2 regions of the Alkalihalobacillus sp. R86527 genome follow, and region 2 is predicted to be linked to the other one. Evidence: a T-box and tRNA genes for the amino acid it is inferred to sense, from the RefSeq annotation. Region 2 holds a T-box; the other holds one or more tRNA genes.
What was found. A T-box is a leader RNA that pairs with one kind of tRNA and senses whether it is charged. The one in region 2 lies ahead of pheS (phenylalanine--tRNA ligase subunit alpha), so its partner is inferred to be a tRNA-Phe.
Positions count from the first base shown of each region.

Region 1: it has a tRNA-Phe gene. The T-box ahead of pheS (phenylalanine--tRNA ligase subunit alpha) is inferred to sense a tRNA for this amino acid. The anticodon was not compared.

Region 1 is NZ_JAXHBW010000001.1:193,990-210,104, forward strand. Features, by position in the region: gene ychF (redox-regulated ATPase YchF) at 1-996, shown strand, start outside; gene rpsF (30S ribosomal protein S6) at 1,122-1,418, shown strand; gene ssb (single-stranded DNA-binding protein) at 1,445-1,945, shown strand; gene rpsR (30S ribosomal protein S18) at 2,009-2,245, shown strand; gene SJY16_RS01085 (HPr family phosphocarrier protein) at 2,382-2,675, shown strand; gene SJY16_RS01090 (YybS family protein) at 2,820-3,746, shown strand; gene SJY16_RS01095 (DHH family phosphoesterase) at 3,762-5,738, shown strand; gene rplI (50S ribosomal protein L9) at 5,735-6,178, shown strand; gene dnaB (replicative DNA helicase) at 6,226-7,587, shown strand; gene SJY16_RS01110 (adenylosuccinate synthase) at 7,795-9,081, shown strand; gene SJY16_RS01115 (PilZ domain-containing protein) at 9,209-9,652, shown strand; tRNA gene SJY16_RS01120 (tRNA-Lys) at 9,761-9,836, shown strand; tRNA gene SJY16_RS01125 (tRNA-Met) at 10,036-10,112, shown strand; tRNA gene SJY16_RS01130 (tRNA-Asp) at 10,242-10,317, shown strand; tRNA gene SJY16_RS01135 (tRNA-Phe) at 10,629-10,704, shown strand; gene SJY16_RS01140 (peptidoglycan DD-metalloendopeptidase family protein) at 10,938-12,332, shown strand; gene yycF (response regulator YycF) at 12,925-13,629, shown strand; gene walK (cell wall metabolism sensor histidine kinase WalK) at 13,640-15,442, shown strand; gene SJY16_RS01155 (YycH family regulatory protein) at 15,439-16,115, shown strand, end outside.
Region 2 is NZ_JAXHBW010000001.1:1,213,228-1,229,342, forward strand. Features, by position in the region: gene SJY16_RS06120 (replication initiation and membrane attachment family protein) at 1-648, shown strand, start outside; gene dnaI (primosomal protein DnaI) at 679-1,608, shown strand; gene SJY16_RS06130 (putative sporulation protein YtxC) at 1,799-2,647, shown strand; gene thrS (threonine--tRNA ligase) at 2,963-4,900, shown strand; ribosomal protein L20 leader region at 5,115-5,239, shown strand; gene infC (translation initiation factor IF-3) at 5,328-5,831, shown strand; gene rpmI (50S ribosomal protein L35) at 5,854-6,054, shown strand; gene rplT (50S ribosomal protein L20) at 6,099-6,455, shown strand; gene SJY16_RS06155 (DUF1294 domain-containing protein) at 6,513-6,779, shown strand; gene SJY16_RS06160 (TVP38/TMEM64 family protein) at 7,120-7,692, shown strand; gene SJY16_RS06165 (sigma-w pathway protein ysdB) at 7,732-8,127, opposite strand; gene SJY16_RS06170 (dUTP diphosphatase) at 8,229-8,717, shown strand; gene SJY16_RS06175 (M42 family metallopeptidase) at 8,802-9,887, shown strand; gene sspI (small acid-soluble spore protein SspI) at 10,560-10,766, opposite strand; gene SJY16_RS06185 (TrmH family RNA methyltransferase) at 10,907-11,656, shown strand; T-box leader at 11,711-11,928, shown strand; gene pheS (phenylalanine--tRNA ligase subunit alpha) at 12,054-13,088, shown strand; gene pheT (phenylalanine--tRNA ligase subunit beta) at 13,107-15,518, shown strand; gene SJY16_RS06200 (cytochrome-c oxidase) at 15,696-16,070, opposite strand.

The DNA.
Region 1 (16,115 bases), 1.0 Mb from region 2:
ACAATCGATCCTAACGTTGGAATCGTTGAAGTACCAGATGAGCGTCTTCAAAAGCTAACTGAGCTCGTAAACCCTAAGAAGACCGTCCCTACTGCTTTTGAATTTACTGATATCGCAGGTATCGTAAAAGGTGCAAGTAAGGGTGAAGGTCTTGGGAACAAGTTCCTATCCCATATTCGTCAGGTAGACGCAATTTCTCAAGTCGTTCGTTGTTTCGATGATGAGAACATCACTCATGTATCAGGTAAGGTAGATCCAATTTCTGATATTGAAACCATTAACCTTGAGCTCGTCCTTGCTGATTTGGAAACAGTCGATAAACGCATTGGCAGAGTTGAAAAGATGGCTAAACAGAAAGACAAAGAGGCCCTAGCTGAATATAACGTCTTGAAGAAGATTAAAGAAGCACTAGAAGATGAAAAATCAGCTCGCAGCATCGAGCTAACGGAAGAAGAAGAGAAGATCGTATATGGTCTACACCTTCTTACGAAAAAGCCTGTCCTCTATGTAGCAAACGTAGATGAAGATGATTTGCTCGATCCAGCCGATAACGAACACGTTGCACAAGTGCGTGAATACGCAGCAAAAGAAGGCGCTGAGGTAATCGTAGTGTGCGCGAAAATCGAATCTGAGCTCGCTGAGCTAGACGGTGAAGAGAAAGATGCGTTTCTAGAAGATATCGGCATAGCTGAACCAGGTCTTAACAAGCTGATCAGAGCATCATACGACCTACTTGGTCTCGCTACTTATTTTACAGCGGGTGAGCAAGAAGTGCGTGCTTGGACCTTCCGTCTTGGAATGAAAGCTCCTCAAGCAGCTGGTATCATTCATACTGATTTCGAGCGTGGATTTATCCGTGCTGAAATCGTTGCGTATAACGATCTCGTCGAAGCAGGTACGATGGCAGCAGCGAAAGAAAAAGGAAAAGTACGACTAGAAGGAAAAGAATATATCGTAAAAGACGGAGACGTCATTCACTTCCGTTTCAACGTATAATGAATAAAACCTTGCTAAAATAGGTGCATTTTGATATAATCTAAAGCTGTGAGTAATTATCTTTGTATACTTACTCCTTGCTCTTATCATTATAAGAGCCGTTAGACCAAAAGGAGGTGAACGGAATGCGTAACTACGAAATTATGTACATTATCCGTCCAAACATCGAAGAGGATGCACAGAAAGCTCTTGTTGAGCGTTTCAACGGAATCCTTACTGATAATGGTGCGGAAATTAATGAAGTCAAGCAAATGGGCAAAAAACGTCTTGCTTACGAAATCAACGATTTCAACAGCGGTATCTACATTGTCCTTGACATTAACAGTAACACTGAAGCGATTGAAGAATTCAGCCGTTTGATGAAAATCAACGACGATGTTCTTCGTTTCATGACGCTTAACCTTGAAGAAGCTAAAAAGTAATTGTTTGATAAATAGGAGGGGTTCTGATGCTGAATCGCGTCGTATTAGTTGGGCGTTTAACAAAAGACCCTGAATTGCGTTATACCCCGAGTGGCGTAGCGGTTGCGAACTTCACTCTTGCAGTGAATCGCCCGTTTACTAACCAACAGGGAGACCGTGAAGCAGATTTCATCAACATTGTTGTATGGCGCAGACAGGCAGAAAACGCAGCCAATTTCTTGAAAAAAGGCAGCCTTGCTGGTGTAGATGGACGAGTTCAAACTCGTTCTTACGATAATAGCCAGGGACAGCGTGTGTTTGTGACAGAAGTAATGGCTGAAAGTGTCCAATTTCTCGAGCCTAAAGGTGCAAGCCAAGGCGGCGGAGGCGGCAACTACGGTGGCGGCTCTCCAAACAGAGATAGCGGCGGTTACGGAAATCAGAACCAAGATCGCAACAACAATCGTGATCAATCCAATTTTGGAGATGATCCGTTTGCGAGCGATGGCAAGCCGATTGATATTTCGGATGATGACTTGCCGTTCTAATAATCCCTGTTTCGAGCGGTGAATACAGAGAAAACAAATTTAAAAGCAAAGGAGGTACTAACCATGGCAAGACCAGGTGGACGTAGAGGTCGTCGTAAAAAGGTTTGTTTCTTCACAGTTAACAAAATCACTTACATCGACTATAAAGATACAGATCTTCTTAAGCGTTTCGTATCTGAGCGTGGAAAGATTCTTCCACGTCGTGTAACAGGTACTAGCGCAAAATATCAGCGTCAATTGACTCGTGCGGTTAAGCGTGCTCGTCAAATGGCACTACTCCCTTACGTTGTAGGAGAGTAAGTTGATTAAGGAAGGGACAGCAGGATTTGATCTTGCTGTCTTTTTTCTTTATATTGGAAAAGCAAGGTGGTTTAACTTTATACAGAAAAAGGTATATATTCCTTACAATTGACTGTAAGGAGGATGTATCATCATTATGATGAAAACCACTAAACTAAAAGTACATAAACAGCATAGTATGAATGCGCTCATCTCTTTTGTGAAACAAGCAAAGTCATTCGGTAGCCATGTTACGCTTTATCATGATGGCCATAGCGTAAATGGTAAAAGTCTAACTAGCGTCATTGCGTTCAATTTGATGGTGAATGAGGCTGATCCAATCTTATTGATTGCAGAAGGTCCAGATGCAGAGGAGGCAACTGCGAAGTTGAGTGAATTGCTGAAAAGCGAACCGGAGAGTGCTGCAGACCAACCACTATCTTTCATGTAGTTGATCAGGCTGTTGTGGAAACAGCTTTTTTTATATGTTAGTTTATTTATAAATGCAAAATTTGCTGTTACGGGCAGAAATTCTTACAATATAGTAAGGGGATTTCGACCCGTTTTTTATTAGATATAAGGTAGGTCAAAAAACTTGAAAAATCAAACCGTAAAGCAATTAGTGGAAGGTGCTGCTCTGGCAGCTGTTTTTGCTGTATTATTTCTCATCACAACGTTTGTACCAATTCTAGGGTCCATAACTTTTTGGGTCTTACCTATTCCGTTTATACTAATAGTTGTTCGAAATGGTATCGGTAGCGGATTTGTTATGTGGGGAGTTTCGACTGTTCTTGGTTTAATTATTGCAGGATTTCCATCCCTTATCGCGTCCTTTCCATTCGGAGTTGGAGGATTAACAGCAGGATATCTTTATGCGAAGCGTAAGTCTGCACTGGCTGTTTTAATTGGTAGTGGAATCACTTACGTTATCACCATGTTAATTCTCTTTATCGGAAGTATCGTACTAATAGGTGAGAACCCGATCGATATGTCGATCACGATGCTAAATCAGTCCATCTCACAAGCCGAATCAATTACCGAGGCATTGGGGCAAGATACTAAACAGTTCGATCAATTGTTTGAACAGATTGAGGTTATTCGATATCTGGTTCCTACAGTGCTTGTTATTTTGGGAGTCATGATGGCTTTGATTTCGCAGCTCATTTCAATCCCTGTTCTAAAGAGGGTAGGCGGATTTCAACCTCCAGTGTTTAAACCGATTCGAGAATGGGCATTTCCTAAGAGTTTTTTATGGTATTATTTAGTTGTTACCATTCTAATGATGGTCGGTTTAGAAGAAGGTTCTGCTGCTTATGTAGCTTCTATTAATGTATATTCTGTATTGAATGCGTTAATATTCGTGCAAGGACTAGCAGTCATATACTTTTACAGCCATAAAAAAGGTTGGCCTATCGCTGTGCCGATACTTTTAACATTTCTTGGCTTCGCACTAACGTCACTTGTTGTTATCATTGGAATAATTGATTTAGGTTTTGAACTGCGAAGGAGAATGAAATCATAGGTAGGAGCTGAAAATATGCCAAAGTTTTTAACGAAACGGTGGCATGGTTATCATGTGGTAGCCTTGTTCGTCATTTCCATCCTTTTTATCGGCATTATTACTTATTACAACTGGATACTTGGAATTGGAAGCGTACTTGTCACAACGCTCCTTATTTATACAGCTATACGAGCTGAATCGAATTTTCAGGACGATTTACGGGACTATGTCTCCACACTTTCACATCGGGTGAAAAAAGTGGGAGATGAGGCATTAATGGAGATGCCAATCGGTATATTGTTGTATGATGAGGATTATCACATCGAATGGACGAATCCTTATATGCCAACAGTAACCAAGCAGGAACAGCTGATTGGTCTTTCGTTAAATGAGATTTCTGAAAAAATCATTCCGTTTCTGAAATCAGAAGCAGAGGATGAAATCTTAACCATTAATGAGCGAATGTATAAGACGTACTTCAAACAAGAAGAACGCCTTCTGTATTTCTTTGATGTGACTGAAAAGATTGATATTAAGCGAAAATACAATGAAGAAAAAACGGTAGTAGGTATTATATACCTTGATAATTACGAAGAGGTCACGCAAGGGTTAGGCGATCAGGTACGTAGTAATTTGAATAGTGCTGTTACGTCTATTCTTAACAAATGGGCGGATGAACATGGCGTATTTCTCAAACGTAGTTCTTCAGAAAAGTTTTTTGCAGTACTTAACCAAAAAATACTTCAAGAACTTGAAAAAAATAAGTTCTCCATTCTTGATGAAGTTCGTGACGTGACGTCAAAAGAAAACATTCATATTACGTTGAGTATAGGGATCGGTAGTGGTCATAGTACCCTCACAGAGCTTGGACAGCTCGCACAATCTAGCTTAGACTTAGCACTTGGACGTGGTGGTGATCAGGTAGCGATTAAGCAAACGAGCGGCAAGGTTAAGTTCTATGGCGGGAAAACGAACCCGATTGAGAAAAGAACAAGGGTTAGAGCGCGTGTTATTTCTCACGCACTTCGAGAACTTGTATTAGATAGTGACCAAGTTATTATCATGGGGCACAAAAATCCTGATATGGACTCGATCGGTGCATCGATTGGTATTTTGAAAGTAGCACAGGCGAATGGTAAAGAAGGAAACATCGTATTTGATCAAAATCAAAAAACGAGTGGTGTATCAAGGTTAATTGAGGAAGTCGAACAAAATGAGCAACTTTGGGCTCGTTTTCAAGATCCTGAAGAAGCTCTTGAGAAAGCTACATCAAACACACTTCTTGTTGTTGTCGATACTCATAAACCGTCATTAGTAATGGAAGAAAAGCTGCTTCAAAAGCTTGATCGTGTCGTTGTAATCGATCATCATAGACGTGGAGAGGAATTCATAGAAGATCCAGTTCTTGTTTATATGGAGCCATACGCGTCATCCACAGCTGAACTTGTGACTGAACTCTTTGAATATCAGCCTAAGCGTCTCAAAATGGACATCTTAGAAGCGACAGCATTATTAGCTGGCATAATCGTAGATACAAAGAGCTTCACGCTTAGAACCGGCTCGAGAACGTTTGATGCAGCTTCCTACTTAAGAGCGCATGGTGCCGATACTGTTCTTGTACAAGAATTCCTTCGCGAGGATATTGCACAATATATCCGTCGAGCCCGCATTATAGAAAAAGCCAATATATATCGTAACGGCATTGCTATAGCGCTGGGTGAGAACGATAAAACATATGATCAAGTAATGATTGCCCAGGCGGCAGACACCCTACTATCGATGAGTGGTGTTATTGCTTCCTTTGTCATTTCAAAACGAGATGATGGGAAAATCAGCATTAGCGCAAGATCTCTTGGCGATGTGAACGTGCAGATTATTATGGAAGGTCTAGAAGGCGGAGGGCATTTAACGAATGCCGCCACACAACTAGACGTCAATACAATAGAAGAAGCAGAAAGTATGCTTAAAGAAGTCATAGATGACTATCTAGAAGGGGGAGACGAAGAGTCATGAAAGTAATTTTCTTAGAAGATGTAAAAGGTAAAGGTAAAAAAGGTGAAGTTAAGAATGTAGCAGATGGGTATGCTCGGAATCACCTTCTAAAGAATAATCTAGCTGTGGAAGCAAATAATGCAAATATGAAACAACTGAAAGCGAAGCAACGCAGCGATGAAAAGAAAGCACAGGAAGAATTAGAGAAAGCGAAGGAACTTAAAGGTACGATCGAAAGCCTTGAGGTGGAAATTTCAACAAAATCTGGTGAAGATGGTCGCCTATTCGGATCGATCACAAGCAAGAACATTGCTGAAGAGCTTAAGAACCATGACATTAAAGTTGATAAAAGAAAAATCGAACTTGATGAACCAATCCGTTCACTTGGTTACACAAATGTACCCATTAAATTGCATCAAGATGTGACAGCCAAAGTTAAAGTACATGTCGTTGAGCAATAATAGGTGTTAACGGGTGGAAAAAGCGAAATGCTCAGGGGGAAAACAACATGAGTGATTTATTTGCTGATCGTACGCCACCTCAAAATATAGAAGCAGAACAGGCCGTTATAGGGGCGGTGTTTTTAGAGACTGATGCGCTAACTACTGCAACTGAAGTCCTCCAATCGGAGGACTTTTATCGGGCGGCGCATCAGAAGATCTTTTCTGTCATGATCGAGCTTTCCGAGAAAGGTGAGCCTGTCGATCTTGTAACGGTGACCTCTGAACTTCAAGATCGATCACTCCTTGAGGAAATTGGCGGAGTTTCATATTTAAGTGATCTAGCTAATTCGGTGCCTACTGCTGCAAACGTTGAATACTATTCAAAGATTGTAGAAGAGAAATCGATTTTAAGACGTTTGATCAGAGCTGCAACCGATATCGCTTCGGACGGTTATGCGAAAGAGAATAAAATAGAGAACCTATTGTCTGAAGCAGAAAAATCAATAATGGAAGTATCGCAACGTAAAAACACTGGTGCTTTTATTTCCATTAAAGATGTTCTAGTCGATGCATACGATAATATTGAAATGCTACAGAACAACACTGGAGATATTACAGGTATCCCTACAGGGTTCTCAGAACTTGATCGGATGACGGCAGGATTCCAGCGTAATGACTTGATTATAGTAGCTGCACGTCCTTCTGTAGGTAAGACGGCTTTTGCATTGAATATCGCTCAGAACGTGGCAACGAAAACAGATGAAAATGTTGCGATCTTTAGCCTTGAGATGGGTGCAGAACAACTAGTCATGCGTATGCTTTGTGCAGAAGGTAATATTGATGCACAACGTCTACGTACTGGTGCACTAACAGGAGATGACTGGCAGAAGCTTACGATGGCTATGGGGAGTTTATCTAATGCAGGTATCTATATTGATGATACACCTGGTATTCGAGTCGGAGATATTCGAGCTAAATGTAGACGTTTAAAGCAAGAAAAAGGGCTTGGCATGATCTTGATCGATTATATGCAGTTGATCAGAGGGGATGGCTCTACTGAAAACCGTCAACAGGAAGTATCTGAGATATCTCGTTCACTAAAAGGAATTGCGAGGGAACTTGAAGTTCCTTTAATTTCACTATCTCAGCTTTCACGTGGAGTAGAATCCAGGCAGGATAAGCGTCCTATGATGTCTGATATACGTGAATCAGGAAGTATCGAGCAGGATGCGGATATCGTTGCATTCTTATATCGAGACGATTATTATGATAAAGAATCAGAGAATAAGAATATTATTGAAATCATTATCGCGAAACAGCGTAATGGACCAGTTGGAACGGTAGAGCTTGCTTTCGTGAAGGAATATAATAAATTCGTAAACCTAGAGAGACGTCATGATGAGAGTGATATCCCTCCAGGTGCGTAATAAGTCCCAATGCGGGGCTTTTTCTTTTGCATGTATGTGATGAAAAATGGGTAAATTAACCCTAATAACGAACATAAAAAGACTGAATGAGTAAATTGTTCGGTTTTGTTGACTTAATTAACATGAATTGGTACACTTACTCTGGGTTTTTTAAAAAAGAGCATGCTTCAACGAGCGAATTCGAATGAAGCATCTGGAGGTGCTGAAATGCCATCAGTAGTAGTCGTAGGAACACAGTGGGGCGATGAAGGTAAAGGAAAGATTACCGATTACCTTTCTGAAAATGCAGAAGTTGTTGCTCGCTATCAAGGCGGGAACAATGCTGGACATACAATTGTATTCAACGATACGAAATACAAGCTTCACTTGATTCCATCAGGTATTTTTTATGATGATAAAATTTGTGTGATTGGTAATGGAATGGTTATTGACCCGAAGGCGATCGTAGAAGAACTTGCATACTTACATGAACGTAACGTTAGTACTGCCAACCTTCGCATTAGTAATCGTGCGCACGTCATTCTTCCATATCACTTAAGATTAGATGCAGTTGAAGAAGAATCTAAAGGTGCGAATAAAATTGGTACGACTAAAAAAGGGATAGGACCTGCTTACATGGATAAAGCCGCACGTGTCGGAATCCGTATCTGTGACCTTCTCGATAAAGAAGTGTTTGAAGAAAAGCTTGAACGTAATCTTGCAGATAAGAACCGTCTTCTTGAGCGCATGTATGAAGCTGAAGGCTTCAAAAAGGAAGATATTCTTGAGGAATATTATGAATATGGACAACAGATTAAAAAGTACGTCGTGGATACATCCGTTGTCTTAAATGATGCTATTGATGAAGGACGCCGCGTTCTTTTTGAAGGTGCTCAAGGCGTAATGCTTGATATCGACCAGGGTACTTATCCATATGTAACGTCATCTAACCCAATTGCAGGTGGAGTAGCAATCGGTTCTGGTGTTGGCCCTAGTAAGATTAATCATGTTGTAGGGGTTTCTAAAGCTTACACGACTCGTGTAGGAGATGGCCCTTTCCCAACGGAACTTCATGATGAAACTGGAGACAAAATCCGTGAAGTAGGTAACGAATATGGGACTACTACAGGACGCCCTCGCCGTGTTGGTTGGTTCGATAGCGTTGTTGTGCGTCATGCTCGTCGAGTTAGTGGGATTACCGATCTCTCTCTTAACTCCATCGATGTATTGACTGGTATCGAAAACCTCAAAATTTGTACTGCATATAAGTACAAAGGTGAAGTAATCGATGAATTTCCAGCAAGCTTGAAAGTCCTTGCGGAATGTGAGCCAGTATATGAAGAGATGCCTGGTTGGACTGAAGATATTACTGGTGTGAAAGATCTCGGAGAACTTCCTCCAAACGCACGACACTATATTGAACGTGTATCCCAGCTTACTGGTATACCGTTGTCTGTTTTCTCTGTTGGACCAGATCGTAATCAAACAAATATGGTACGTGGCGTATTTGCGTAACAAGCTGCTGGCAGTTAACACTGCCAGCTTTTTTTGATATATCTTCCCATAAAACAACAGCGCAGTTTGCTTTTATATGATAAGATTAATACTGTTATAATTTTCTATATTTTATGAGGTGGGCTTAATGAATCGGGATAAAAGGCAAGTCTTTCGTCACCAACTTTCTGTACCTCTTGTAGCTAGAATGAGAGTAATAGAAGCGGGTGACCAACCTGATAGTAAAGAATTTAATCATAAAATTTACATACATGACATCGGCCTTGAAGGTATCGGCTTCTCTACTGATCCTGAGTTATCGAAGCATACGGACTTAGAATTTGAGCTGAAATTGAACGAAACATTATTTCAAGTATCTGGCGAAGTCCTTTGGTTAAAGGCAAACAACCCTAATGATCCTAACACCAGGGCTAGTAATAGTTACGGAGTAAAATTCTATCTCAAAACGGAAAAACAATACTCACTTGTCTTTCAGGAAGTGAATCGCTTTGCTATTAAGCGTCATAAGCGAAAACAAGAAATACGCCAAATGATGAGAGAAAAGCTAAGAAAAAAAGGTGAGACAAGGTAACAGTTCTACCTGTTATCTTCTCTTTTATTATTTTTATTTGAAGAATCCTTGCTTTTTTCATAAACCAGTGATAAGATAACACTTGTCGTCATTAAAGAACACTTTAATGAGCCATTAGCTCAGTTGGTAGAGCATCTGACTTTTAATCAGAGGGTCGAAGGTTCGAGTCCTTCATGGCTCACCATTTTCTTTCCGCAGAGATACATACTGGCAGAGAAAGCAACGTTGTCATTTATATCGTCGCGGGGTGGAGCAACGAGCGTAACTTCCATGAATCAACAACGAGTTGTTTCGACGGATACGCATCGAAGCATAACCTTGTAGAGGAAGAAACAGTGCACAGCATATAGAAGCAGGTGCAGCATCATTTTCATTCATATCGTCGCGGGGTGGAGCAGTTCGGTAGCTCGTCGGGCTCATAACCCGAAGGTCGCAGGTTCAAATCCTGCCCCCGCAACCAAAATTTTAACTACGTCGATTAATCTTCCGTGTTAAAATTTTATCGTAGTCCCTTTAGGGACAACCTAAAAACTTCACAAATAGCTTACACATATCAAACGTAAGTGAACAATGGTTTTTAAACAAAACTGGTCCCGTGGTGTAGCGGTTAACATGCCTGCCTGTCACGCAGGAGATCGCGGGTTCGATTCCCGTCGGGACCGCCATTTTAATTTAAACGGCTCTGTAGCTCAGTCGGTAGAGCAACGAGCAAAGCATCACCGAATATCCGACGAGTTGTCCCGACACAGCAAGCTGCGAAGCATTGCTGGAAGAGGAAGGGACAGTGGTCTTACACAGCACAAGCTGATGGACATCACAATAAACATGGCTCTGTAGCTCAGTCGGTAGAGCAACGAGCAAAGCATCATCGAATATCCGACGAGTTGTCCCGACACAGCAAGCTACGAAGCATTGCTAGAAGAGGAAGGGACAGTGGTCTTACCCAGCAAAAGCTGATGGACATCACAATAAACATGGCTCTGTAGCTCAGTCGGTAGAGCAGTGGACTGAAAATCCACGTGTCGGCGGTTCGATTCCGTCCGGAGCCACCATTTCTTACTATTAATACGACTATATACAAGCCTGTCTCCATGGAGATAGGTTTTTTTATGTTCAGCCAATGCCGAAATTTATAGCATTCTTACCAAGGAATACCACTATCATGACGAATAGACTACATTTATGTTACAAAATGGGGAGTAATACCCTATTGACTTTATATGTGTGTTAGAGTTCAAACCGTGAGTAAATTTATAAGCGTAAGCAAATCGCAGGAGGAAACATTATGGCAACATCAAAGCTAGTAAAACGATTGTGTCAATCCGTAGCTCTGTTCTCGTTAATAAGTGTAAGCATGATTATTGGTATCCAGCCAGCAAGTGCTACTGTATATAATATGATGAAACCTGTCTATCACGTATACATAGATGGTACTAATGTAGGAACGATCGATGATAAAGAACTTTTTACTAAAAAAATAGATAAGATGAAAGAAAAAAGACAAACAGACGATTTAACCTTAATGGTGAAAAATGATCTTGAAATCGTTCCAAAACGATTGTTTCAGCCTTCATATGATAATGAAGAAACGCTTGATAAGGTCGATGATGAACTGACTTTTGTCGCTAAGGGATTTGATCTGTCATTTAACGAGGAGTCAGTAGGAGTTTTCCCTAGTGAATCAAAAGCTAAACAAGCGCTTTGGGTATACGCCAAACCGTTTTTATCTGAAGAAAAGGTAAAAGAAATTGAGAAGAAAGTTGAGGAAGATGAGAAGAAACATCCGGCTGACTTCTTAGACCTTTCTACTCCTTTCTCGATTGATGAAGTTGAGACAAAGAAAGAGAATGTATTAACTGAAAAAGAAGGCGTTACTCGAATTGAGGACGGCTACATGAAGGAAGTAGAGAAAGAAGTAGATGAGGATAAAACGCTTGCTGACTTTGCTGAAGAATTTGATATGGATGAGTCAGAGGTTAGAGAACTTAATAATCTCTCCAAAAAAGATAAGATTGCTGACCTTGAAAAGGTGAAAGTGCTCGAAAAGCAAATCGTAAAGGTGCTTGAAACAGAAGAAGTGATCAAAGATGAAGAAATTGATTTTGAAACAGAAACAACCAAAAGTGATTCAATTTTAAAAGGTGAGAAGAAAGTTACCCAATCTGGTGAAAAAGGTGAGAAAAAGGTAACGTATAGCATTTCTAGAGAAAACGGTGAGGTTACAAAGAAAGACATCGTCAAAGAGGAAGTCACGAAAGAGCCGGTTAAAAAGAAAGTCACAATTGGCACTAAAGTAATTCCTTCAAAAGGTACAGGAACCTTCGCATGGCCAACTGTCGGTGGTTCGATTACAAGTAAGCAAGGAGAGCGTTGGGGTTCCTTCCATAAAGGAATCGATATAGCAGGCGTCTCCGATCGAACGATTAAGACAGTAGATAATGGTAAAGTTACTGCAGCAGGTAAACGTAGTGGTTATGGTAATCAAATTACGATTAACCATAATAACGGAATGAAAACGACGTATTCTCATCTCTCTTCCATTTCTGTCTCTGTAGGAGACACAGTACAGAAAGGTGACAAGATTGGTGTGATGGGAACTACGGGCAAATCTACCGGAATCCATCTTCATCTAGAAGTTTACAAAAACGGTAACCTTCAGAATCCAATGAAATACCTTTAATGAGAAAAACCTTCAGTTTACGCTGAAGGTTTTCAGTTTGTAAAGCAACCCGAAATATTGTGCTCCCTATGCCGTAGGAGTTTGAATACCGCTTGCTTTCCTGTGGACGAACGCCCGAGCCTCCTCGCGGACAAAAAGCCCGTCCACTCCGGGGTCTCGAACGCCCGTTTTCCACGGGAGTCAAGCGGTATTCCCTCCTACTAATTAGTAGTTAATACAAGTTAACCTTACCGACCATCGTCATAAAGTAGACGTCATCCATTTTTTTCACTAGCCTGCTTTATATTGAAGTTAGATTTAGTAATTAAATTAATCACGCAATAAAGTTGATTGGAGCGGAAGAATGCCCGCCCCGCGGAAAGCGAGCATCCTGGAGCGGAAATCTCCACCATACTATTGGATAGTACTGTTTTTCCTAAACTGTCTCGACAGTCTGAAAATCTTCAGCTCTTACTGGAGGTTTTCTTTTTACATGTGCCGCATTAGGGTAGATGATAAATAAAATAGTTATAATATGATAGAATAGACGAAATAAGACATGACTTTTACTTGAAAATACATAAATCTGTATTACTAAAAAGGAGCGTTCATAATGGACAAGAAAATTCTTGTTGTAGACGATGAAAAACCCATTGCTGATATACTTCAGTTCAACCTTGAGAAGGAAGGCTTTACTGTTGTATGCGCTTACGATGGAGATGAAGCAATTGCAAAAGTGGAAGAAGAAAATCCTGATATGATTCTCCTTGATATTATGCTACCTCAGCGTGATGGGATGGAAGTATGCCGAGAAGTGAGAAAGAAATACGAAATGCCGATTATCATGCTTACAGCAAAAGACTCTGAAATTGATAAAGTACTTGGACTTGAGCTTGGAGCAGATGATTATGTTACGAAACCATTTAGCACGAGAGAGTTAATTGCAAGGGTGAAAGCGAATTTAAGACGTCGTCAGCAAGAACCTGAGAAAGAATCATCAACGAACTCATTGATTAATGTTGGTGCTTTGACGATTCATCCAGATGCTTACTTAGTAACAAAGCGAGAAGAGTCAATCGAATTAACACATAGAGAATTCGAATTGCTACACTACCTCTCTAAGCATATCGGACAGGTTATGACGCGTGAGCATCTTTTACAAACGGTATGGGGCTATGATTATTTTGGTGATGTAAGAACGGTCGATGTAACAGTGCGTAGACTTCGAGAAAAGGTAGAAGATAACCCGAGCCATCCTTCATGGATTATTACAAGACGTGGGGTTGGTTACTATATGCGTGAGCCAGAACAGGAGTAGTTAGATATAAATGGGGAAAGTTGGTTTTTTTAAGTCCATTCATTTTAAGTTTGCAATCGTATATGTTCTCCTTATTCTTATCGCAATTCAATTTATATCGGTGTATTTCAACGATAAGCTTGAGGAACAATTTGAGCAAAACTATATGAACTCTGTTAGAGATCGCGCACAACTGCTCGCTGAAAATGTTTCTAGTCAAATAAACAGTAAGAGTGATGAAGAAAGCAATTCAATATCCAATTTAATAGCGAATTTTAATCAAAAAGAAATACGCCAAATTTATGTTATCAATTCACTTGGACAGATCGTAGGGTCACTATATGATGACGAATTAGTTGGATCCCGATCGACGAATAAATATGTAAACAGTGCTCTAAACGGAATTGATGATGATGCAATATTAGTTGATGAAGATGGAGAGCGTTTTTTTGTATATAGTGCGGCAGTTGAAGGGGATACAAATTCGACTGTAGGTGCAGTTTACATCCAAGCTGATATGGAGCATGTATTTAAGCAAGCGAACGAGGTAAATAAATTACTAGCGCAATCCGCGCTTATAGCTCTAGTATTAACAGGCTTATTAGGAATTGTGATTTCTCGTACGATAACCAGACCGATCTCAGATATGCGTAAGCAAGCGCTTGTTATGGCGCGTGGGGATTTCACACGGAAGGTAAAAGTATATGGGGAAGATGAAATCGGCCAACTTGCGCTAGCCTTTAATGATTTAACAAGAAGGTTACAGGAGGCTAATGCGATTACTGAAGGTGAACGGCGTAAGCTAACGTCAGTTCTTGCATATATGACAGATGGCGTTATCGCTACAGATCGTGAAGGAATGATCATCCTTATGAATGATCGAGCCGAAGAGATGATGGATGTTTCGCGTGAAACAGCTCTAGGTACGCCTTTGAATAAAATCCTCCAATATGCTGAAGAGAAAACCTGGGATGATCTCTACAATGGTCCAGATTCAGTCATTCTTGATTTAAGTAACGACCATCAAACATTTATCATTCGTGTGAACTTTTCCATCATTCATAAAGAAGATGGGCCTATTAATGGTTTGATTGCCGTTCTACACGATATTACAGAGCAAGAGCAGCTAGAGCAAGAACGGAGAGAATTTGTCGTGAACGTCTCTCATGAGCTTCGTACGCCTCTTACAACGATGAGAAGCTACCTTGAAGCTCTTCAAGAAGGAGCGTTATCTGATCCGGAGATTGCGCCACGTTTCTTAAGCGTGACCCAAAATGAAACGGAACGTATGATCAGGCTTGTTAACGATCTTCTCCAACTATCGAAAATGGATAAAAAAGAATATCGTCTTGAATTTAGTGAAATTGACTTTGTAGAAATGTTTGATCAGGTATTAGATCGTTTTGAAATGTCAAAACGGGAAAACATTGAGATCGTGCGTCAACTTCCTACTGCAGCGATCTATACAAGAATCGATCGAGATAAAATGACTCAAGTACTCGATAACATCATTTCGAATGCAATCAAGTATTCTCCAGAGGGTGGTACGATTACAGCTCGTTGTTGGACGATAGGTAAAAAGGTTCGTATAAGTATTAGTGATCAAGGTGTAGGTATTCCAAAGAACAACCTATCCAAAATCTTCGACCGTTTTTACCGAGTTGATAAAGCTCGCTCACGCCAACTTGGCGGTACTGGTCTCGGTTTGGCTATTGCGAAGGAAATGATTAATGCCCATCATGGAGACATCTGGGCAGAAAGTAAGTGGGGAAAAGGGACAACTATTTACTTTACACTTCCTTATAAGCGGATAAGGGAGGCTGAAGACGAATGAGAATGACAAAAAAGCATTTAGAGTCGATTAAAACCATTTTGTTGAACGTCTTAGTTCTTATTAGTCTCGTGTTAACCTGGCAAATCTGGACGTTTGAACCGGAATATGAGAAAGAAACAACGCCTTCTGAAAATAGGACCGTTGGTGTGAAAGAAGTCGAACTTAATCAAGTTATCAAGCCGAATCAAGTTGTTTTTCACCAAAATGATCAGCATTTTACGTCATTTGAACGGAATACGATCGATTCCTATTATACGGATTTCATCTCAGGTACACGGGTGAAGTCTGTGATGATGGTCGATAATGTCGAAAGTTTAGTGAATCGTGATGAAAGTGTAGAATTTGTGTTTCCTATTTCTCTATCGAATGATGTATTGAAGAGCTTAGTTAGTGTTGCAAAAGGGGATATTCCTCTCGAAGTTTTTGATCGGATCATCATACCGTCAGCTCAAACAGGAAAAAACAATGAAGTCATCTTCTTAAATAGCTCAAATCAGAATGGAATGAGAGCAACCGTTGATGTGTCTAGAGATATGAAAGATTGGTTTGATGGTGATTTTTCAACTCTTGAAGAATCTTCAGGGGGAAAAGTGGCTAGAGCCAGGTCATATCAATACAACGACAAGACGCCTGCCTTTTATTTGCCTACAAATGACATTCAGTTGAAATCATA
Region 2 (16,115 bases):
CCATATGAGATGGCCAGAATTGTTGAACAGGCTGCTATCCATCATGATCAGCTAACTGAAGATTTATTACGTAAGGAAGTTAGTAGCTGGTTTGCGCTAGAAAACAAAGGAAAAGTACCTGCGTTACAAATGAGGAAACAACCAACAGAATTACAAGAGTTCCATAAAAAAGAACCATCAACAAATGAAGAAAAAGCTGCTCAACGTTATGAACAGATGACACCATATGATATCTTGCAAAGAGCTGCTGCCGGAGGGAAACCTTCACAAGCTGATATGCGAATGGTTGAGCGAATTATGGATGAGCAAAACTTAAATCCAGGTGTGATGAATGTTCTCTTGGATTTTATTTTAGAAACACAGGACAAGAAGCTCTCTAAGAATTACGTCGAGAAGTTTGCGAGCCATTGGGCGAGAGCAAATGTGAAAACGGTTAGAGAAGCTATGAATTTAGCGATTAAAGAATTGGAACAACCTTCTCCTAAGAAAACTGGGAAGCAACCTTCGAACCGAAATAGACCTTCGACTAGAACTGATAAAGTACCGGAGTGGATTTCGAATCCAAAAGAGCCTGAAATGGACGAAGGAGAGCGTGCTGAAAAGCAGAAGCAGCTTCAGAAATTCTTAAGTAAATACAAAAAAGATTAGAATGAAATGATGAAAGCGGGTGAAATTTAGATGGAATCCATTCAAGAATCTTTTAATAAAATGCCTGCCAACAATAAAATTCAACAGCAATATAAAGAAATGAAGAAGGCGATTATGGCTGACTCTCATATCCGAGCTTTTTGTGAAGAACACGAAGAAGTCGATGATAAAATGATTGATCGAAGTCTCGCAAGACTCTATGAATTCACAACACAAACGAAGGGGTGTGAAGGATGCCCTGGACTTTCAGAGTGTATTAACATGATGGATGGATATGAGCCGGAATTATTTATAAACCGAACCGTGATTGATATTCGGTACAACCGATGTCCTACAAGAATTCAAGAGGAAGATAACAAGAAGCGTAATGAAATGGTGAAAAGCTATTATATTCCTAAAGAAATTCTTAATGCTACTTTCGCTGACATCGACGATGATGGTGGGAGAATTGAAGCATTTCAAGCAGCTGATCAGTATGTTGAAGATTTTGTTCCTGGTGAGACGTCGAAAGGACTTTATATCCATGGAGGCTTCGGAGTAGGAAAAACCTTTCTCCTTGGGGCGATTGCGAATCAGCTCGCGAAAGAAAAAGGGGTTCAATCTCAGTTTATTTATACCCCCGACTTCTTTAGACAAATGAAGAGTGCGATTCAAGATCAATCCATCGATGAAAAACTTAACTTTTTAAAAGAAACGCCGCTTCTTATATTAGATGATATTGGTGCAGAAAATATATCGACATGGGTGCGAGATGATATATTAGGAACCTTGCTTCAATATCGTATGACTGAGGGACTCCCTACACTGTATTCGTCCAATCTTGACTATGATTTGCTCGAGGAACACCTTGCTTATTCTAATAAAGCAGGTGTTGAATTAACGAAAGCAAAGAGAATTATGGAACGAATAAAACATTATACGACGCCTGTTTTTCTAGAAGGGAAAAACAGACGGAAGTAAGCCCTCCCTTTCGGAAGGCTTCTGGCTGTCGAGAAAGTCTCGGCAGCTTTTTTATGGACTGTTCCTGCTAAAAATTCTCTTCAAGTTGTAAACCTTCCACTACTGGTGGAAGTTTTTTTATTTTCTTTCATTCATCTTTTATGTAGTAAGACCATATAGTTGCTAATAAGAAGGTGGACAGGAGGGAGAAATGTTGATTTCACTGACGTTCAAAAATAAAGCAGACTTTGAATTTGTACATACAGCGTTAATTACTCGTCTTAAAAGAAGCAATAAAAGCACACTCATAGATGAAGGAGAATTGGTTTTATCGGTATCGGTCGAACCATATGATTCCAGAACGTGTTTTGAAATTGCTGATTGCCTCGCTCTCTGTATTAAGACCACCTATGAAAAGGCATGGATGCAGAATATATTAACTTCTGCCTATTACTTTAAAGATATGGAAGAAATAGATGAAATCTGCGCTTTAGCTAGAAGTATTGGAGATGGTGATCGTATCGACGTTCCGAGAACAGAAGCATATCGAGAGCGCTTCACTATTCTAAGAGATTCAGCTTTTTGTTGCGTCGAACAAGGTGGCACGATTTCGTTTGATTCCTTTCTAGTTTTTCGTACAAGACAGTATAAGAAACTCCTCTCAAGCTTGGTAGCAGAAGCAATTGATGAATATAAACTCGAGCAGGAATATCAAAATTTCATCGAAGATCTGAGACAATTGCTTCAGCTTCGATCATCTAAGAAAGAAAAAATGAACCTTCTGTACGACGGGAGTTATCACCTGATAGATGAGAATGGGAATAAGTTCAAAGTAAAACAATGTGAGATGTGTTTTGAGGAGCTTCCGAATGCATTAACAACCGATGAAATAGATCCCGAAATTTTGTTGCCGCTTTTATATTTTGCTCCTGAGAAAATCAATGTCTTTACAGATCAAATGGAAGAAGGTTTGACGCAAACAATTTGTAATGTCTTTCAAGAACGGCTGCGTTTTTTCCCATTTCATATGTCTAAAATATTTTTTTCGGGAAATCATTAGAAATAGGCTTGATTTTATGAAGGCGACTACTTATAATACCTACATAAACATATATTGAGAATCGTTATGATAAGGATACGAGATGCTTTGTCAACTTTCAGAGAGGGATGAAATGGTGCGATCATCCTAGTGTGAAGAGTATACTTACCACCTTTGAACTCCGCTCAGGAAATAGTGCGGCGTTTGTGCTACGTTACAGCAGTCTGAGCCGCCGCGGAGTATCTCCTGGCGGGAAGCAGGGTGGAACCACGAGATCAACACTCGTCCCTTTTGGGATGGGTGTTTTTTATATGCATAAAAAAAGGAGTGAAGAACATGGCTGAATTAGTAAATATTACATTTCCTGATGGTTCTGTTAAGGAATTTAATAAAGGAACGACTACTGAAGAGATTGCGAGTTCTATTAGCCCAGGTCTTAAAAAGAAAGCTGTTGCAGGTAAATTAAACGGTGAAACGATCGACTTAAGGCGTGAAATTGAGGAAGACGGCACAATCGAAATCGTAACTCCTGATAGCGAAGATGGACTAGAAGTTCTTCGCCATAGTACTGCACATTTGATGGCACAAGCGATCAAGCGTCTGTTTAAGGATGTAAAGCTTGGTGTTGGACCTGTAATCGATAGTGGTTTTTATTACGATATTGATTGCCCAGAGTCTATTACACCAGAGGATCTTCCGAAGATCGAAAAAGAAATGAAGAAGATCGTGAATGAAAATCTCGAAGTCCAACGTAAAGTTGTTACGCGTGATGAAGCAAAGAAAATGTACGAAGAAATCGGCGATGACCTTAAACTAGAGCTTCTTGAAGCTATTCCAGCTGATGATAAAGTTACAATTTATGAACAAGGTGAGTTCTTCGACCTTTGTCGTGGACCTCATGTTCCATCTACTAGTATGATTAAAGCCTTTAAACTGCTCTCTATAGCGGGTGCTTACTGGAGGGGCGATAGTGATAACCAGATGCTTCAACGTATTTATGGTACTGCTTTCCCGAAACAGTCCCAGGTGGAAGAATACCTTCAATTGTTAGAAGAAGCGAAAGAACGAGATCATCGTAAGCTAGGAAAAGAATTGAAGCTCTTCACAATTTCCCAAGAAGTAGGTCAAGGTTTGCCAATCTGGCTTCCAAGAGGAGCGACGATTCGCCGTACAATCGAGAGATACATCGTAGACCTTGAAGAACGTTTGGGATATAACCATGTGTATACACCTCACTTAGCAAACGTAGATCTATATAAAACAAGTGGACACTGGGAGCATTATCAAGAAGATATGTATCCACCTATGAAAATGGATGAAACAGAGGAATTGGTTTTACGTCCAATGAACTGCCCTCACCACATGATGATTTACAAAAATGATCTAAAGAGCTATCGTAGCCTTCCATATCGTGTGGCGGAACTAGGTACAATGCATCGTTATGAGATGTCTGGAGCACTAGCTGGTCTTCAGCGAGTACGTTCTATGACTCTTAATGATGCGCACATCTTCTGTCGTCCTGATCAAATCAAAGAAGAATTCATTCGCGTAGTTAAATTAGTTCAAGAAGTGTATGAAGACTTCCAAATTAACGATTACTATTTCCGACTTTCTTACAGAGATCCTGAAGATAAGAAGAAGTATATCGATAATGATGAAATGTGGAATAAAGCACAGGCGATGCTGAAAGACGCGATGGATGACCTTGACGTCGAGTATGTTGAAGCAGAAGGTGAAGCGGCATTCTACGGCCCGAAATTAGACGTACAAGTTAAAACTGCATTAGGTAAAGACGAGACGCTTTCAACAGTCCAGCTTGATTTCCTACTTCCAGAACGCTTTGACCTCTCTTACATCGGAGAGGATGGCGGTCAGCATCGTCCGGTTGTAATCCACCGTGGTGTTGTTTCAACAATGGAACGTTTCGTTGCTTTCCTAATTGAAGAATACAAAGGGGCATTCCCTACATGGCTAGCACCTATACAGGCAGAAATTATACCTGTGTCAGAAGTACATCTTGACTATGCGAAGAAAGTTCAAGAGAAACTTCAGCGCGAAGGTATCCGTGTAGAAGTTGATGAGAGAAATGAGAAGATTGGTTACAAAATCAGAGAAGCTCAAATGCAAAAGATTCCTTATATGCTTGTTGTAGGTGATAAAGAAGTCGAAGCTGAAGCGGTTAATGTTCGCCGTTATGGACAGCAGGATTCTGAAACAGTTGCCCTTAGCGAATTCACTTCGAATATAGAAAAAGAAATCAAAGATAAAAAATAATTATAAAAGTCGGCTTCTTGCCGGCTTTTTTATGTTATGCTAGGATAGTCATCTGGTAATTCCCTTAGACAATATCAATTTTCAAAAAACCCTTGTCAGCGTCAGGAAAATCAGATATGATAATCAAGTGCGCTTCAAATGAATTCTTTCATGTCGCCTTGACATAGTTTGAAACAGCATGGTATACTGTCTTAGGTAATTAAATATCGGGAAACAAAGCAAGCAGAAGCGCCCGCTTCTCACCTGATTGACGCCATTACGGTAGTTTGCAGGTACCATTGTTTATGTACTATGTAGAGAATGTGTGGGTGTCGTATGCGCCGACGCTTTTTTTTATGCTTTGAACCGAATAGATAATTTAAGGACATCTTGTTAGATGATCACATCGAACAATTAACCATGGAGGTGGCTGATTATTAGTAGAGACATGAACGTCAATGAGGGCATCCGTGCCCGGGAAGTACGTCTCGTTGGTGCAGACGGAAACCAAATTGGTGTGAAATCAAAAAATGAGGCATTAGATATGGCTCGAAACGCAAATCTTGATCTGGTTATGGTTGCTCCAACCGCAAAACCTCCAGTATGTCGTATTATGGACTACGGAAAGTTTCGCTATGAGCAGCAAAAAAAGGAAAAAGAAGCGCGTAAGAAACAAAAGATTATTACCGTTAAAGAAGTTCGCTTAAGCCCGAATATCGAGGAACATGACTTCAATACGAAACTTCGTAATGCTCGTAAGTTTCTTGATAAAGGCGACAAAGTGAAGGCATCGATCCGTTTCCGCGGTCGTATGATCACACACTCTGATATCGGTAAAAAGGTGCTTGAGCGCCTTGCAGAAGATTGCAAAGATATCGCAACTGTTGAGTCCAAACCAAAAATGGAAGGGCGCAGCATGTTCCTTATCTTAGCACCAATCAGCGAAAAGTAATTCTTTAAGGAGGAACTCACTCATGCCAAAAATGAAATCTCACAGTGGAGCTTCAAAGCGTTTTAAGAAAACTGGATCAGGTAAACTTAAGCGCAGCCGTGCTTTCACTAGCCACATGTTCGGTAATAAGACTCAAAAGCAGAAGCGTAAGCTTCGTAAAGCTTCTCTTGTGTCTGCTGGTGACTTCAAGCGTATCAAAGCGCTAATCTACAACAAAAAGTAATCGTTTAAAATCATACATTGATACACAATTAGGAGGGGTTTAGTATGCCAAGAGTAAAAGGTGGCTACGTAACACGTCGCAGACGTAAAAGAACGTTAAAACTTGCAAAAGGATATTTCGGATCTAAGTCTTTGCTTTTCAAAGTTGCTAATCAGCAAGTTATGAAATCAAACATGTACGCTTATCGTGACCGTCGTCAGAAAAAGCGCGACTTCCGTAAGCTTTGGATCACTCGTATTAATGCTGCTGCTCGCATGAACGGTCTTTCTTACAGCCGTCTAATGTTCGGTCTTAAGACAGCTGGTATCGACATTAACCGTAAAATGCTTGCTGAGCTTGCAATTAGCGATGAAAAAGCATTCGCACAACTTGCATCTAAAGCAAAAGAAAACTTGAAGTAAGTAGAAAAGCCATCCTCATCATGTGAGGATGGCTTTTTATGTGAGGAGATAAAATTGATGAATCTATTAATACTATACATCCTACTTATGAATGTATGTAGTTACATAATGATGGGAGTAGATAAAAGAAAGGCAAAAAAGCGTAAATCGAGAATATCGGAAAGAACGTTATGGACATCTTTTCTTGTAGGAGGGGCCATAGGCGGTTACGTTGGTATGAAGCGTTTCAAACACAAAACAAAGCACGCTACGTTTGTTTATGGGTTACCTTTTGCAATTCTTTTAAATATAGCATCCTTCGTAGGTTTTTATTATTTAGGGTAGTGTTTTGAAAACATAGGAGTAGAAATCATAATTCCCAAAATATAACTATTTCGTGATTCTGTTCTGCGAGCAACTATAATAGCGTAATATTTGTATTTAGTACATCAGTTTAGCCAACATGACGATGAGAGATAGACCAACACTTACGGCGGCATAGATAAGATGTCTCCCATTGTCATACCAAAAAGTGATCATAGTGGTGACAAGCTTATCCATTCCAGTTGTCTCCTTTTCCCGACTTTGTCTACGTATGACTAAGAAATATTCCAATAGCTTACCGCGGGTTTTGACATAACTGCTCGTCTCATGTCATAAAAGTAAAGGAGAAGGGGGGAACATCATGAATGAGCTTGTCCTGCCTCTCGTTGAAGTTGTTTCGAACAGTGGAGTCTATGCCCCGCTTTATTTTATTGTTCTTCATTTTCTACGACAGTTTATATTTGTGCCAGTAAGTGTGATTTGCATGGCAGGAGGCGTCATGTTTGGCGCGGTGTATGGAACGATATATTCTGTAATCGGGATCACGGTCGTAAGTATCGCTTTTTACTTCGTTATCAAGCGCTCTCCATTTTTGTTTAAAAAAATAACTAAAATAAAGAAAAAATGGATGAAAAAACGAATGCCGATGTCGGTTGGTCAAATAGCAATTTTACGATTAGTACCTTTTGTGCATTTTCATTTTATTTCACTTTGTCTAATCGAAGTTTCGAAGGATTTTCAGGGGTATTTAAAATCATCTTTTCTTACTAATATACCGCTTGCGTTACTTTATTCTTTTTTTGGAACGGCCATCAGAGGGCTTGAACCTCAGTTAATTGTTTTATTAATGCTAGGATTAGCGATCTTATTTCATTTATTAAGAAGAAGAGAGTGGATTATGAAGTGGGAGGAATTTTTTCAGCCAGTAAGATAAAAAAACGTCCTTGCCACTAGTGGCGAGAACGTTTTTTTACTATGAGTTTTCTCGATGACGAAGAAATTCTTTTACTGGACTCTTCCATTTAATTTCAGCACATGGATACCGCAGGTCCATTTCTTTTTCAAGGAAATAAAAATCTTCTTTTTCGAGCAAATATAGTTCAGAGGCATTTTTTACGCTCACTGAAATGGTAATGATGTCAAAGGAGTTATCTGTTGTACCAAGGTATTTCTCACCTTCGAATAAAGCACCTTTGTACGTGACTAGAAAGTTCTTTCTTGCGTTAGTCGTGTCATCTAAGAAATAATACTGTTTATGATCGTGGGCTTTTTCAAGTTTCCTTTTTGGATCAGCAAAAAAACGGATTACTGAATACGCAATAAGTACCATTGCAGCAAGAATAACTAAACGAAACAGAACAATAATCATTTGGCAGCACCTCGTTTTCACTATGCTTCATTACTATTTACGTTTATGATTAAGAAAGGTTTCAAAAAAACTATTATTATTATATGGAGAGGACGATAAACTTGAACTTTGAACGCTTACTTGAACTTCAAAAAACATTAGATGATCGAATCTTAGATGAGCATCATCTTCATACTAGCGATCTCTTTAGTAGAAAACTTCTTGCTCTACAGGTCGAAGTGGGGGAGCTAGCTAATGAAACAAGGTGCTTTAAGTTTTGGAGTACTAAATCCCCTGCTCCAAAAGAAATCATTCTAGAAGAATATGTAGATGGTATTCACTTTATCCTATCGTTAGGTCTTGAACTTGGTATCTCAGAAGTCTCGTCATATGAGCAAAAGGACGTTAGTCAATCGCCAGTTATAGCGTTCCAAGAAGTATACCATGCAATCGACATTCTTAGGGAAAATCAGAATGTAGAATCATTTCATGTATTGCTAGAGAAATATTTGCAACTTGCGATAGCAATCGATCTTAACATCGATGCAATCGAACGTGCATACTTAAAGAAGAACGAAATAAACCATCAAAGACAAAATCAAGGGTATTAGATGTAAAAACGTTCTCAATTGTGTAACATTTCCAAAAACGTTATAATGAACAGTGAATGTATACATATTAAGGAGGAACTACATATGACGAAGCTAGATGAAACATTACAGATGCTTAAAGAATTAACGGATGCAAATGGTGTGCCAGGTAACGAACGCGAACCTCGTGACGTTATGAGAAAGTACATTGAACCACTTGCTGATGAAATGATGACTGATAATCTTGGCAGTTTGATCGCTATGAAAAAAGGAAGTGCGCAAGGACCTAAAATCATGGTAGCTGGTCACCTTGATGAAATTGGCTTCATGGTAACTCGCATTGATGACAAAGGTTTCTTGTGGTTCCAAACAGTTGGTGGCTGGTGGGAGCAAGTAATGCTTGCACAGCGTGTTAACGTTATGACAAGAAAAGGAAATATTATGGGAGTCATCGGTTCAAAGCCTCCTCATATTCTTCCTGCCGAGCAGCGCAAGAAATCGATCGACAAGAAAGACATGTTTATCGATATTGGCGCATCAAGTAGAGAAGAAGCGATGGAATGGGGAGTAAAGCCAGGTGATTCGGTAGTTCCTGTTTGCGAATTCACTGTCATGAACAATGAGAAAATGCTAATGGCTAAAGCGTGGGACAACCGTATTGGCTGTGCGATCGCAATTGAAGTTCTTCGCAAACTACAAGGAGAAGACCATCCTAACACAGTATATGGTGTAGGAACGGTACAAGAAGAAGTCGGTCTTCGCGGAGCAACGACTGCTGCAAACATGATTAAACCGGATATCGGCTTTGCTGTCGATGTAGGTATTGCTGGAGATACTCCAGGGGTATCAGATAAAGACGCTCAATCCAAAATGGGTAAAGGACCTCAAATCATTATGTACGATGCATCAATGGTTAGTCACAAAGGGTTACGTGACTTCGTTACAGATACAGCTGACGAAAATAACATCCCTTACCAATTCGACGCGATTGCAGGTGGTGGAACAGATTCAGGTAAGATTCACCTAACAGCAAACGGTGTACCAGCACTTTCCATCACAATCGCAACACGCTACATCCACACACACGCAGCCATCCTGCACCGTGACGACTTCGAAAACGCAGTTAACCTAATCGTAGAAGTTATTAAGAAAATGGATGATGAGAAAGTTAAGGAAATTACGTTTAACTAAGAAAAGCGAAGACGAGCGTTTAGAAACGGAGATATTGGAACTCTTGAAATAGAACACGCTTTTTGTGTTCTGTTGAAAGAGTGAAATATCGTAGTTTCTGCGAGTCGTAGCTGGACAAAAGAAAAGCGAAGTTTCGCGTTTAGACACGAAGTCATTGGAGCGCTCACAAAAGAACACGTTTTTTGTGTTCATTTGTGAGAGCGAAATGGCGTAGTGTCTGCGAAACGCAGCTGGACAAAGAGAAAAACGAAAGCCCATCTCTGCTCTGAGGCGATGTCTAGCTCCAGGAACCAGGTCCTCGGGTCGCTTCAGCTTTTCAAATGAACACAAAGAACGTGTTCATTTGAAAAGCCTCCAGCGCCTTTCGGACCTAACCGGTTCCTTCCGCCTTTCGATGTCTAGCTGCAGTGGGCCAAATCCTCCGGTCGTTTCACCCTTGCGATTGAGACACAAATCGTCTCATTCGCAAGGGCTCCAACGCCCTGCGGATTTAAACGGCCCCCTTCCGCCTTTCAATGTCTAGCTGCAGGAACCAGGTCCTCGATCGCTTCACCTTTCAACCTGAACACAAAAAGCGTGTTCAAATTGAAAGGTTCCAGCGCTTGTCGGACCTAAACGGTTCCTTCCGCTTTTCAAACACAAAATCCGGTGGCATTTGCCACCGGATTTTGCTTATTGTACGCCTTGAGCCATATAAGTGAGCATTTGCTGACGCTCTTCTTCTGGTGCTTCTTTCCAAAGAATTTCGAAAAGGACACCAAGACCTGGTAACATTTTTTCTTCTCCGCTTTGCATCGCATCGAGAATCGTCGCCTCTATCTGATCCTCATCGTTACCAGATACGTTAGCAAGGATGGCTTTTCTTAAGTTAAGGTCCATGCTTTCCACCTCACCTTTCTCATTCGCTTGGAAACCAAGCAACCTTAGTATGAACGAAAGAGTCATTTTTCATGAATTGTATTGGAAACTTCTTGTTGATGCGTCTATAATGGAATCATTGAAAAATGAAGGAGAGCACTATGCTTATTGAATCTGTTAAAAACCAAAAAGTGAAAGACTGGAAGAAACTCCAGACAAAAAAAGGGCGAGAGAAAGCTTCTGCGTTTCTAATTGAAGGACCTCATATTGTTGAAGAGGCAGCAAAAGCAAACGCACTTGTGAAGGAAATCATTTTATCGGAAGGTACGGACTTTGAAGTTGATTTGTTTAATAATCAACCAACAGTCTATACTGTTACTGAGAAAGTGATGAAGGAAATAACAGCGACTGAAACGCCGCAAGGTATTATTGCTGTATGTGAAATGACTGAATCAGTTATAGCGGATAAAGGCAAATTTATTCTGTTAGATGCCATTCAAGACCCAGGTAATCTTGGAACGATAATACGGACTGCTCATAGTGCTGGATACGATGGTGTTTTGCTTGGAAATGGAACGGTCGATCTTTATAACAGCAAGGTTTTACGTTCTACCCAAGGATCACTTTTTCATATACCAATCAAAAAAGTTGATCTGCAAGAAGCAGTACAAGGCTTTAATCACGCAGGGCTTTCCATTTATGCAACTGAAGTAAGTGGAGGTACACCGTATAATCAGCTTCAAGGTCCTGAGCACTACGCAATCATTATGGGAAATGAAGCGAACGGTGTTTCGAAAGATCTTCAAGAACTCGCACATGAGAACGTATATATCCCCATTTACGGTGGAGCAGAGTCATTAAATGTTGCTGTTGCAGCTGGAATCTTGATGTATGGATTGTTACCGTCATAATCAGGCTTGCAGACTTTGCGTTTTTTTTCTATAATTATAAAGAACTTCATTATATAAAAAACTATGATAGAGAGTAGTAAACTGCCTCTTCCTATGCAGGGAAGAAATGCCTTGACTGAAAGCATTTCTATAGGAACGCTTTTGAATTCACTCTGGAGTTGCCGCTTGATAACCAAGAGCGGACCGGTTACGAACCGTTATCGTTTACCAAGGCTGATGTTACATATCAGTGAATTAGGGTGGTACCGCGAACTCAAATCTTCGCCCCTTTCCAGTGGGGTGAGGATTTTTTTATTTCCTTAAAACCCGAAGGATGGGGTCGAGCATTTATAAGATATTGTTTTTACACTACCTTAGTGGCTAAGAAGAACAAACATTGAAACGGAGGTAAAAAGTTATGCAAGAACGGTTACAAACACTAAAGGAAGAAGCACTAACTCAAATCGAAGCAGCTTCCTCTATGAAAGAATTGCAAGACATTCGTGTCGCATACCTGGGTAAAAAAGGTCCAATAACAGAAATTTTGAGAGGCATGGGGAAACTTTCTGCTGAAGAACGTCCGAAAATGGGACAATTAGCAAACGATATTCGTGCTGCAATCTCAGAAAAGCTAGATGAGAAAACACAGGTGATGGAAAAAGCAGCAGTTGAAGAAAAGTTAAAAAAAGAGACGATCGATATTACGTTACCAGGTCGACCTGTTAAGAAAGGGAATCATCATCCTTTAACAAGAGTGATTGAAGAAATTGAAGATCTTTTCCTTGGGATGGGCTTCTCAATAGCTGAAGGCCCTGAAGTTGAAACAGATTATTATAATTTCGAAGCGTTAAATTTACCTAAAGATCATCCAGCACGCGATATGCAAGATTCCTTCTATGTGACAGAAGAAACGTTACTTCGTACTCACACGTCTCCAATGCAGGCAAGAACGATGGAAAAGCTGAATGGCGAAGGTCCTGTTAAGATCATCGTTCCAGGAAAAGTTTATCGTAGAGATACAGACGATGCTACGCATTCACACCAATTCATGCAGATCGAAGGACTTATGGTTGGCGAAGATGTGCGCATGAGTGACCTGAAAGGTGTACTTCAATCCTTTGCTAAAAAGATGTTTGGAGAAGAAAGAGAAATTCGTCTACGTCCAAGTTTCTTCCCATTTACTGAACCTTCCGTGGAAATGGACATTTCATGCTTTAACTGTGGAGGAAGTGGTTGCTCTGTTTGTAAAGGAACAGGCTGGATCGAAATACTAGGCGGTGGAATGGTACATCCAAATGTGCTTCGTATGTCTGGTTTTGACCCTGAGAAAGTGACCGGTTTTGCATTTGGAATGGGACCTGAAAGAATTGCAATGCTTAAATATGGCATCGATGATATTCGCCATTTCTATACAAATGACAGTAGATTTATTAAGCAATTTAACCATATATAAGCGTAAGGAGGAGAAATCATGCTCGTATCATTGAACTGGCTAAGTCAGTATGTAGACCTTGAAGGGTATTCAGCTGATGAATTAGCAGAACTGATTACTAAAGGCGGTATTGAAGTCGAAACAGTAGAGAGTTTGAACAAAGGGATCAAAGGCGTAGTCATTGGGCACGTGCTTGAATGCGTCGGGCATCCAGATGCAGACAAACTTTCTGTATGTAAAGTAGACATAGGGGAAGATGAACCCGTACAAATTATTTGTGGTGCAGCTAACATAGCTAAAGGACAGTATGTAGCTGTTGCAAAGGTTGGAGCAGTACTTCCTGGTAACTTTAAGATCAAAAAGGCAAAACTTCGTGGAGAACCTTCTCATGGAATGATTTGCTCTCTACAAGAACTTGGAATCGAATCCAAACTTGTTCAGAAGGAATATGCTGAAGGAATCTTTGTATTTAGTGATGAGGTTACCCCTGGTGAAGATGCATTAGAATACTTGAATTTGAATGACAACGTTCTTGAACTTGGTCTTACTCCAAACCGTGCAGATGCTATGAATATGATTGGCGTAGCTTATGAGGTTGGTGCTGTCTTAAATCGTCCGATCTCTCTACCTTCCCCAGAGCTTGTTCGTTCTGAAGAGAATGCTGAAGACTATGTATCAGTTCGAGTTGAAAACGAAGAAGATACCCCATATTATGGCGCTACTATGATAAAAGACATTACTGTAAAGCCTTCTCCACAGTGGCTTGCAAACAGACTTGTCTCTGCTGGTATACGCCCGATTAACAATGTGGTAGACATAACGAATTTCGTACTTCTTGAATATGGTCAGCCATTACATGCATTCGACTTTGACCGTTTTGGCTCAAAAGAAGTGGTTGTCAGGCGAGCTAATCAAGGAGAAAAAATAGTAACGCTCGATGATACAGAGCGCACGCTTTCAAGTGACCATCTTGTTATTACAAACGGAACGAACCCAGTTGCGGTTGCAGGTGTTATGGGTGGAGCTGATTCAGAGGTTCAACAGGATACCACCACTGTATTGCTTGAGGCAGCTTATTTTAATAGTAAGCTCGTTCGTCAATCATCAAAAGATCTTGGGCTACGAAGTGATTCTAGTGCGCGGTTCGAGAAGGGAATCGATCGCAATCGCGTATTACCAGCAAGTGAAAGAGCAGCACAGCTCATGCAAGAACTTGCGGGTGGAACTGTCTTAAGAGGCGTTTCTGAACAGGGCGCTCGTCACGTTGAAGCGAAAGATGTGACTGTAGAAGTTTCTAGAATCAATCAAGTGCTTGGAACTGAGATTTCCGAATCCGACGTTGCAGCAATCTTTGATCGTCTGCAGTTTTCTTATAAAAACTTCGGCGGAACGTTTACTGTACAGGTTCCTCCAAGACGTCCGGATATTACGATTACAGAAGACTTGATTGAGGAAGTTGGTCGTCTTTATGGATATGATAATGTTCCTGCTACGCTTCCTATTACAGAAAGCACGCCAGGTCAATTAACTGACTTTCAATTAAAACGACGCCGCGTTAGGCGCTTACTTGAAGGAGCTGGGCTTTATCAAGCTGTGACGTATTCATTGACTTCTCCTGCAAAGCGTGTGTTCTTCTCAGATGAGTCATCTGAAGCCATTCGTCTTGCAATGCCGATGAGTGAAGAACGTAGTGAACTTCGTACAAGTTTACTTCCTCATCTTCTTGAAGCTGCACAATACAATATTAATCGTCAGCTTGAGAACCTTGCTTTTTATGAAACAGCTTCAGTATTCCTACCTTCTGGATCTGATCTTCCTGATGAACAGGAGCATCTTGCAGGAGTAATGACAGGATTATGGCAAGAGCACCCATGGCAAAAAGAAAAGAAACCAGCTGATTTCTTTGTGATCAAAGGTATTGTAGAAGAGATAGCTGAGGATCTTGGTTTAGAAGATCGCTTAACGTTTGTTCGTGCCGAAGAGCCTAAGCTACACCCAGGAAGAACAGCAGCAATTCAACTTGATGGTGAATCGATCGGTTATATTGGTCAGCTACATCCAGAAGTAGAAAAAGAGCTAGATTTACCAGAAACGTATGTGTTTGAACTTAACCTTGAAAAGGTGCTTAAGGCTAACGTAGCTCACCTGAAATACGCAAAGCTCCCTCGTTTCCCTTCAGTTACACGAGATGTAGCGTTGGTGGTAGATGAAACACTTGAAGCAGCGGAAGTTAAGCGCGTGATTAAAGAAGTAGGCGGAGATAAGCTCGTTGATATTAACCTCTTCGATGTTTATCAAGGAGAGCATCTAGAAGATGGTAAGAAGTCGCTTGCCTTCTCGTTACGATATTACAATCCTGAACAAACATTAACTGAAGAAGAAGTGAAGAATGCACATGGTCGCGTACTACAAGCTGTAGAAGAACAGTTTGGAGCAGCGTTACGTAGCTAAATCAAAAATCCCGCAGAAATGCGGGATTTTTGATTGTAGAGAAGTTAATGGTTTTGTTCTCCCTATGCCGTAGGTGTACGAATACTATCCGCCTCGCGGAAAGCGAGCGTTTGGAGCGGAAATCCACCACTACTCTCAGAGAAAAGGATTTAGAAAGACTGAAGTCCTTGATAGGTTTTATTTTTTTGAAGTTGGTTTGATATTTGATAGTACATTGATTGCAAACAAAATGACTGATATATACAACACAAAACTTCCTATGATTACGAGAAGAATCAATGAATCGTTTCCGTATAGTAAGAATCCAAGCCCAAGCATAAAAACAGGAAGAGATAGGTTATATAACCAGAAATGAAGTTTAGCGAAAAGGTTATCAGAGATGTCAAAATGGTGATAAATCAGTCCAAATATAGCCATTGATACCCAGCCAACAAGGTTAATATGTGCATGCAAACCGGATAAGGAATGGTCGTGTGCCATCTCCATAGATATGCCAATGCTTAATCCAATAAAAAGGTAAATAACAGCTAATTTAATAAACGTAATCCCCATCTTGTTTCTCCCCCATTCTTTTCACACTAACGCTATTATATTTAC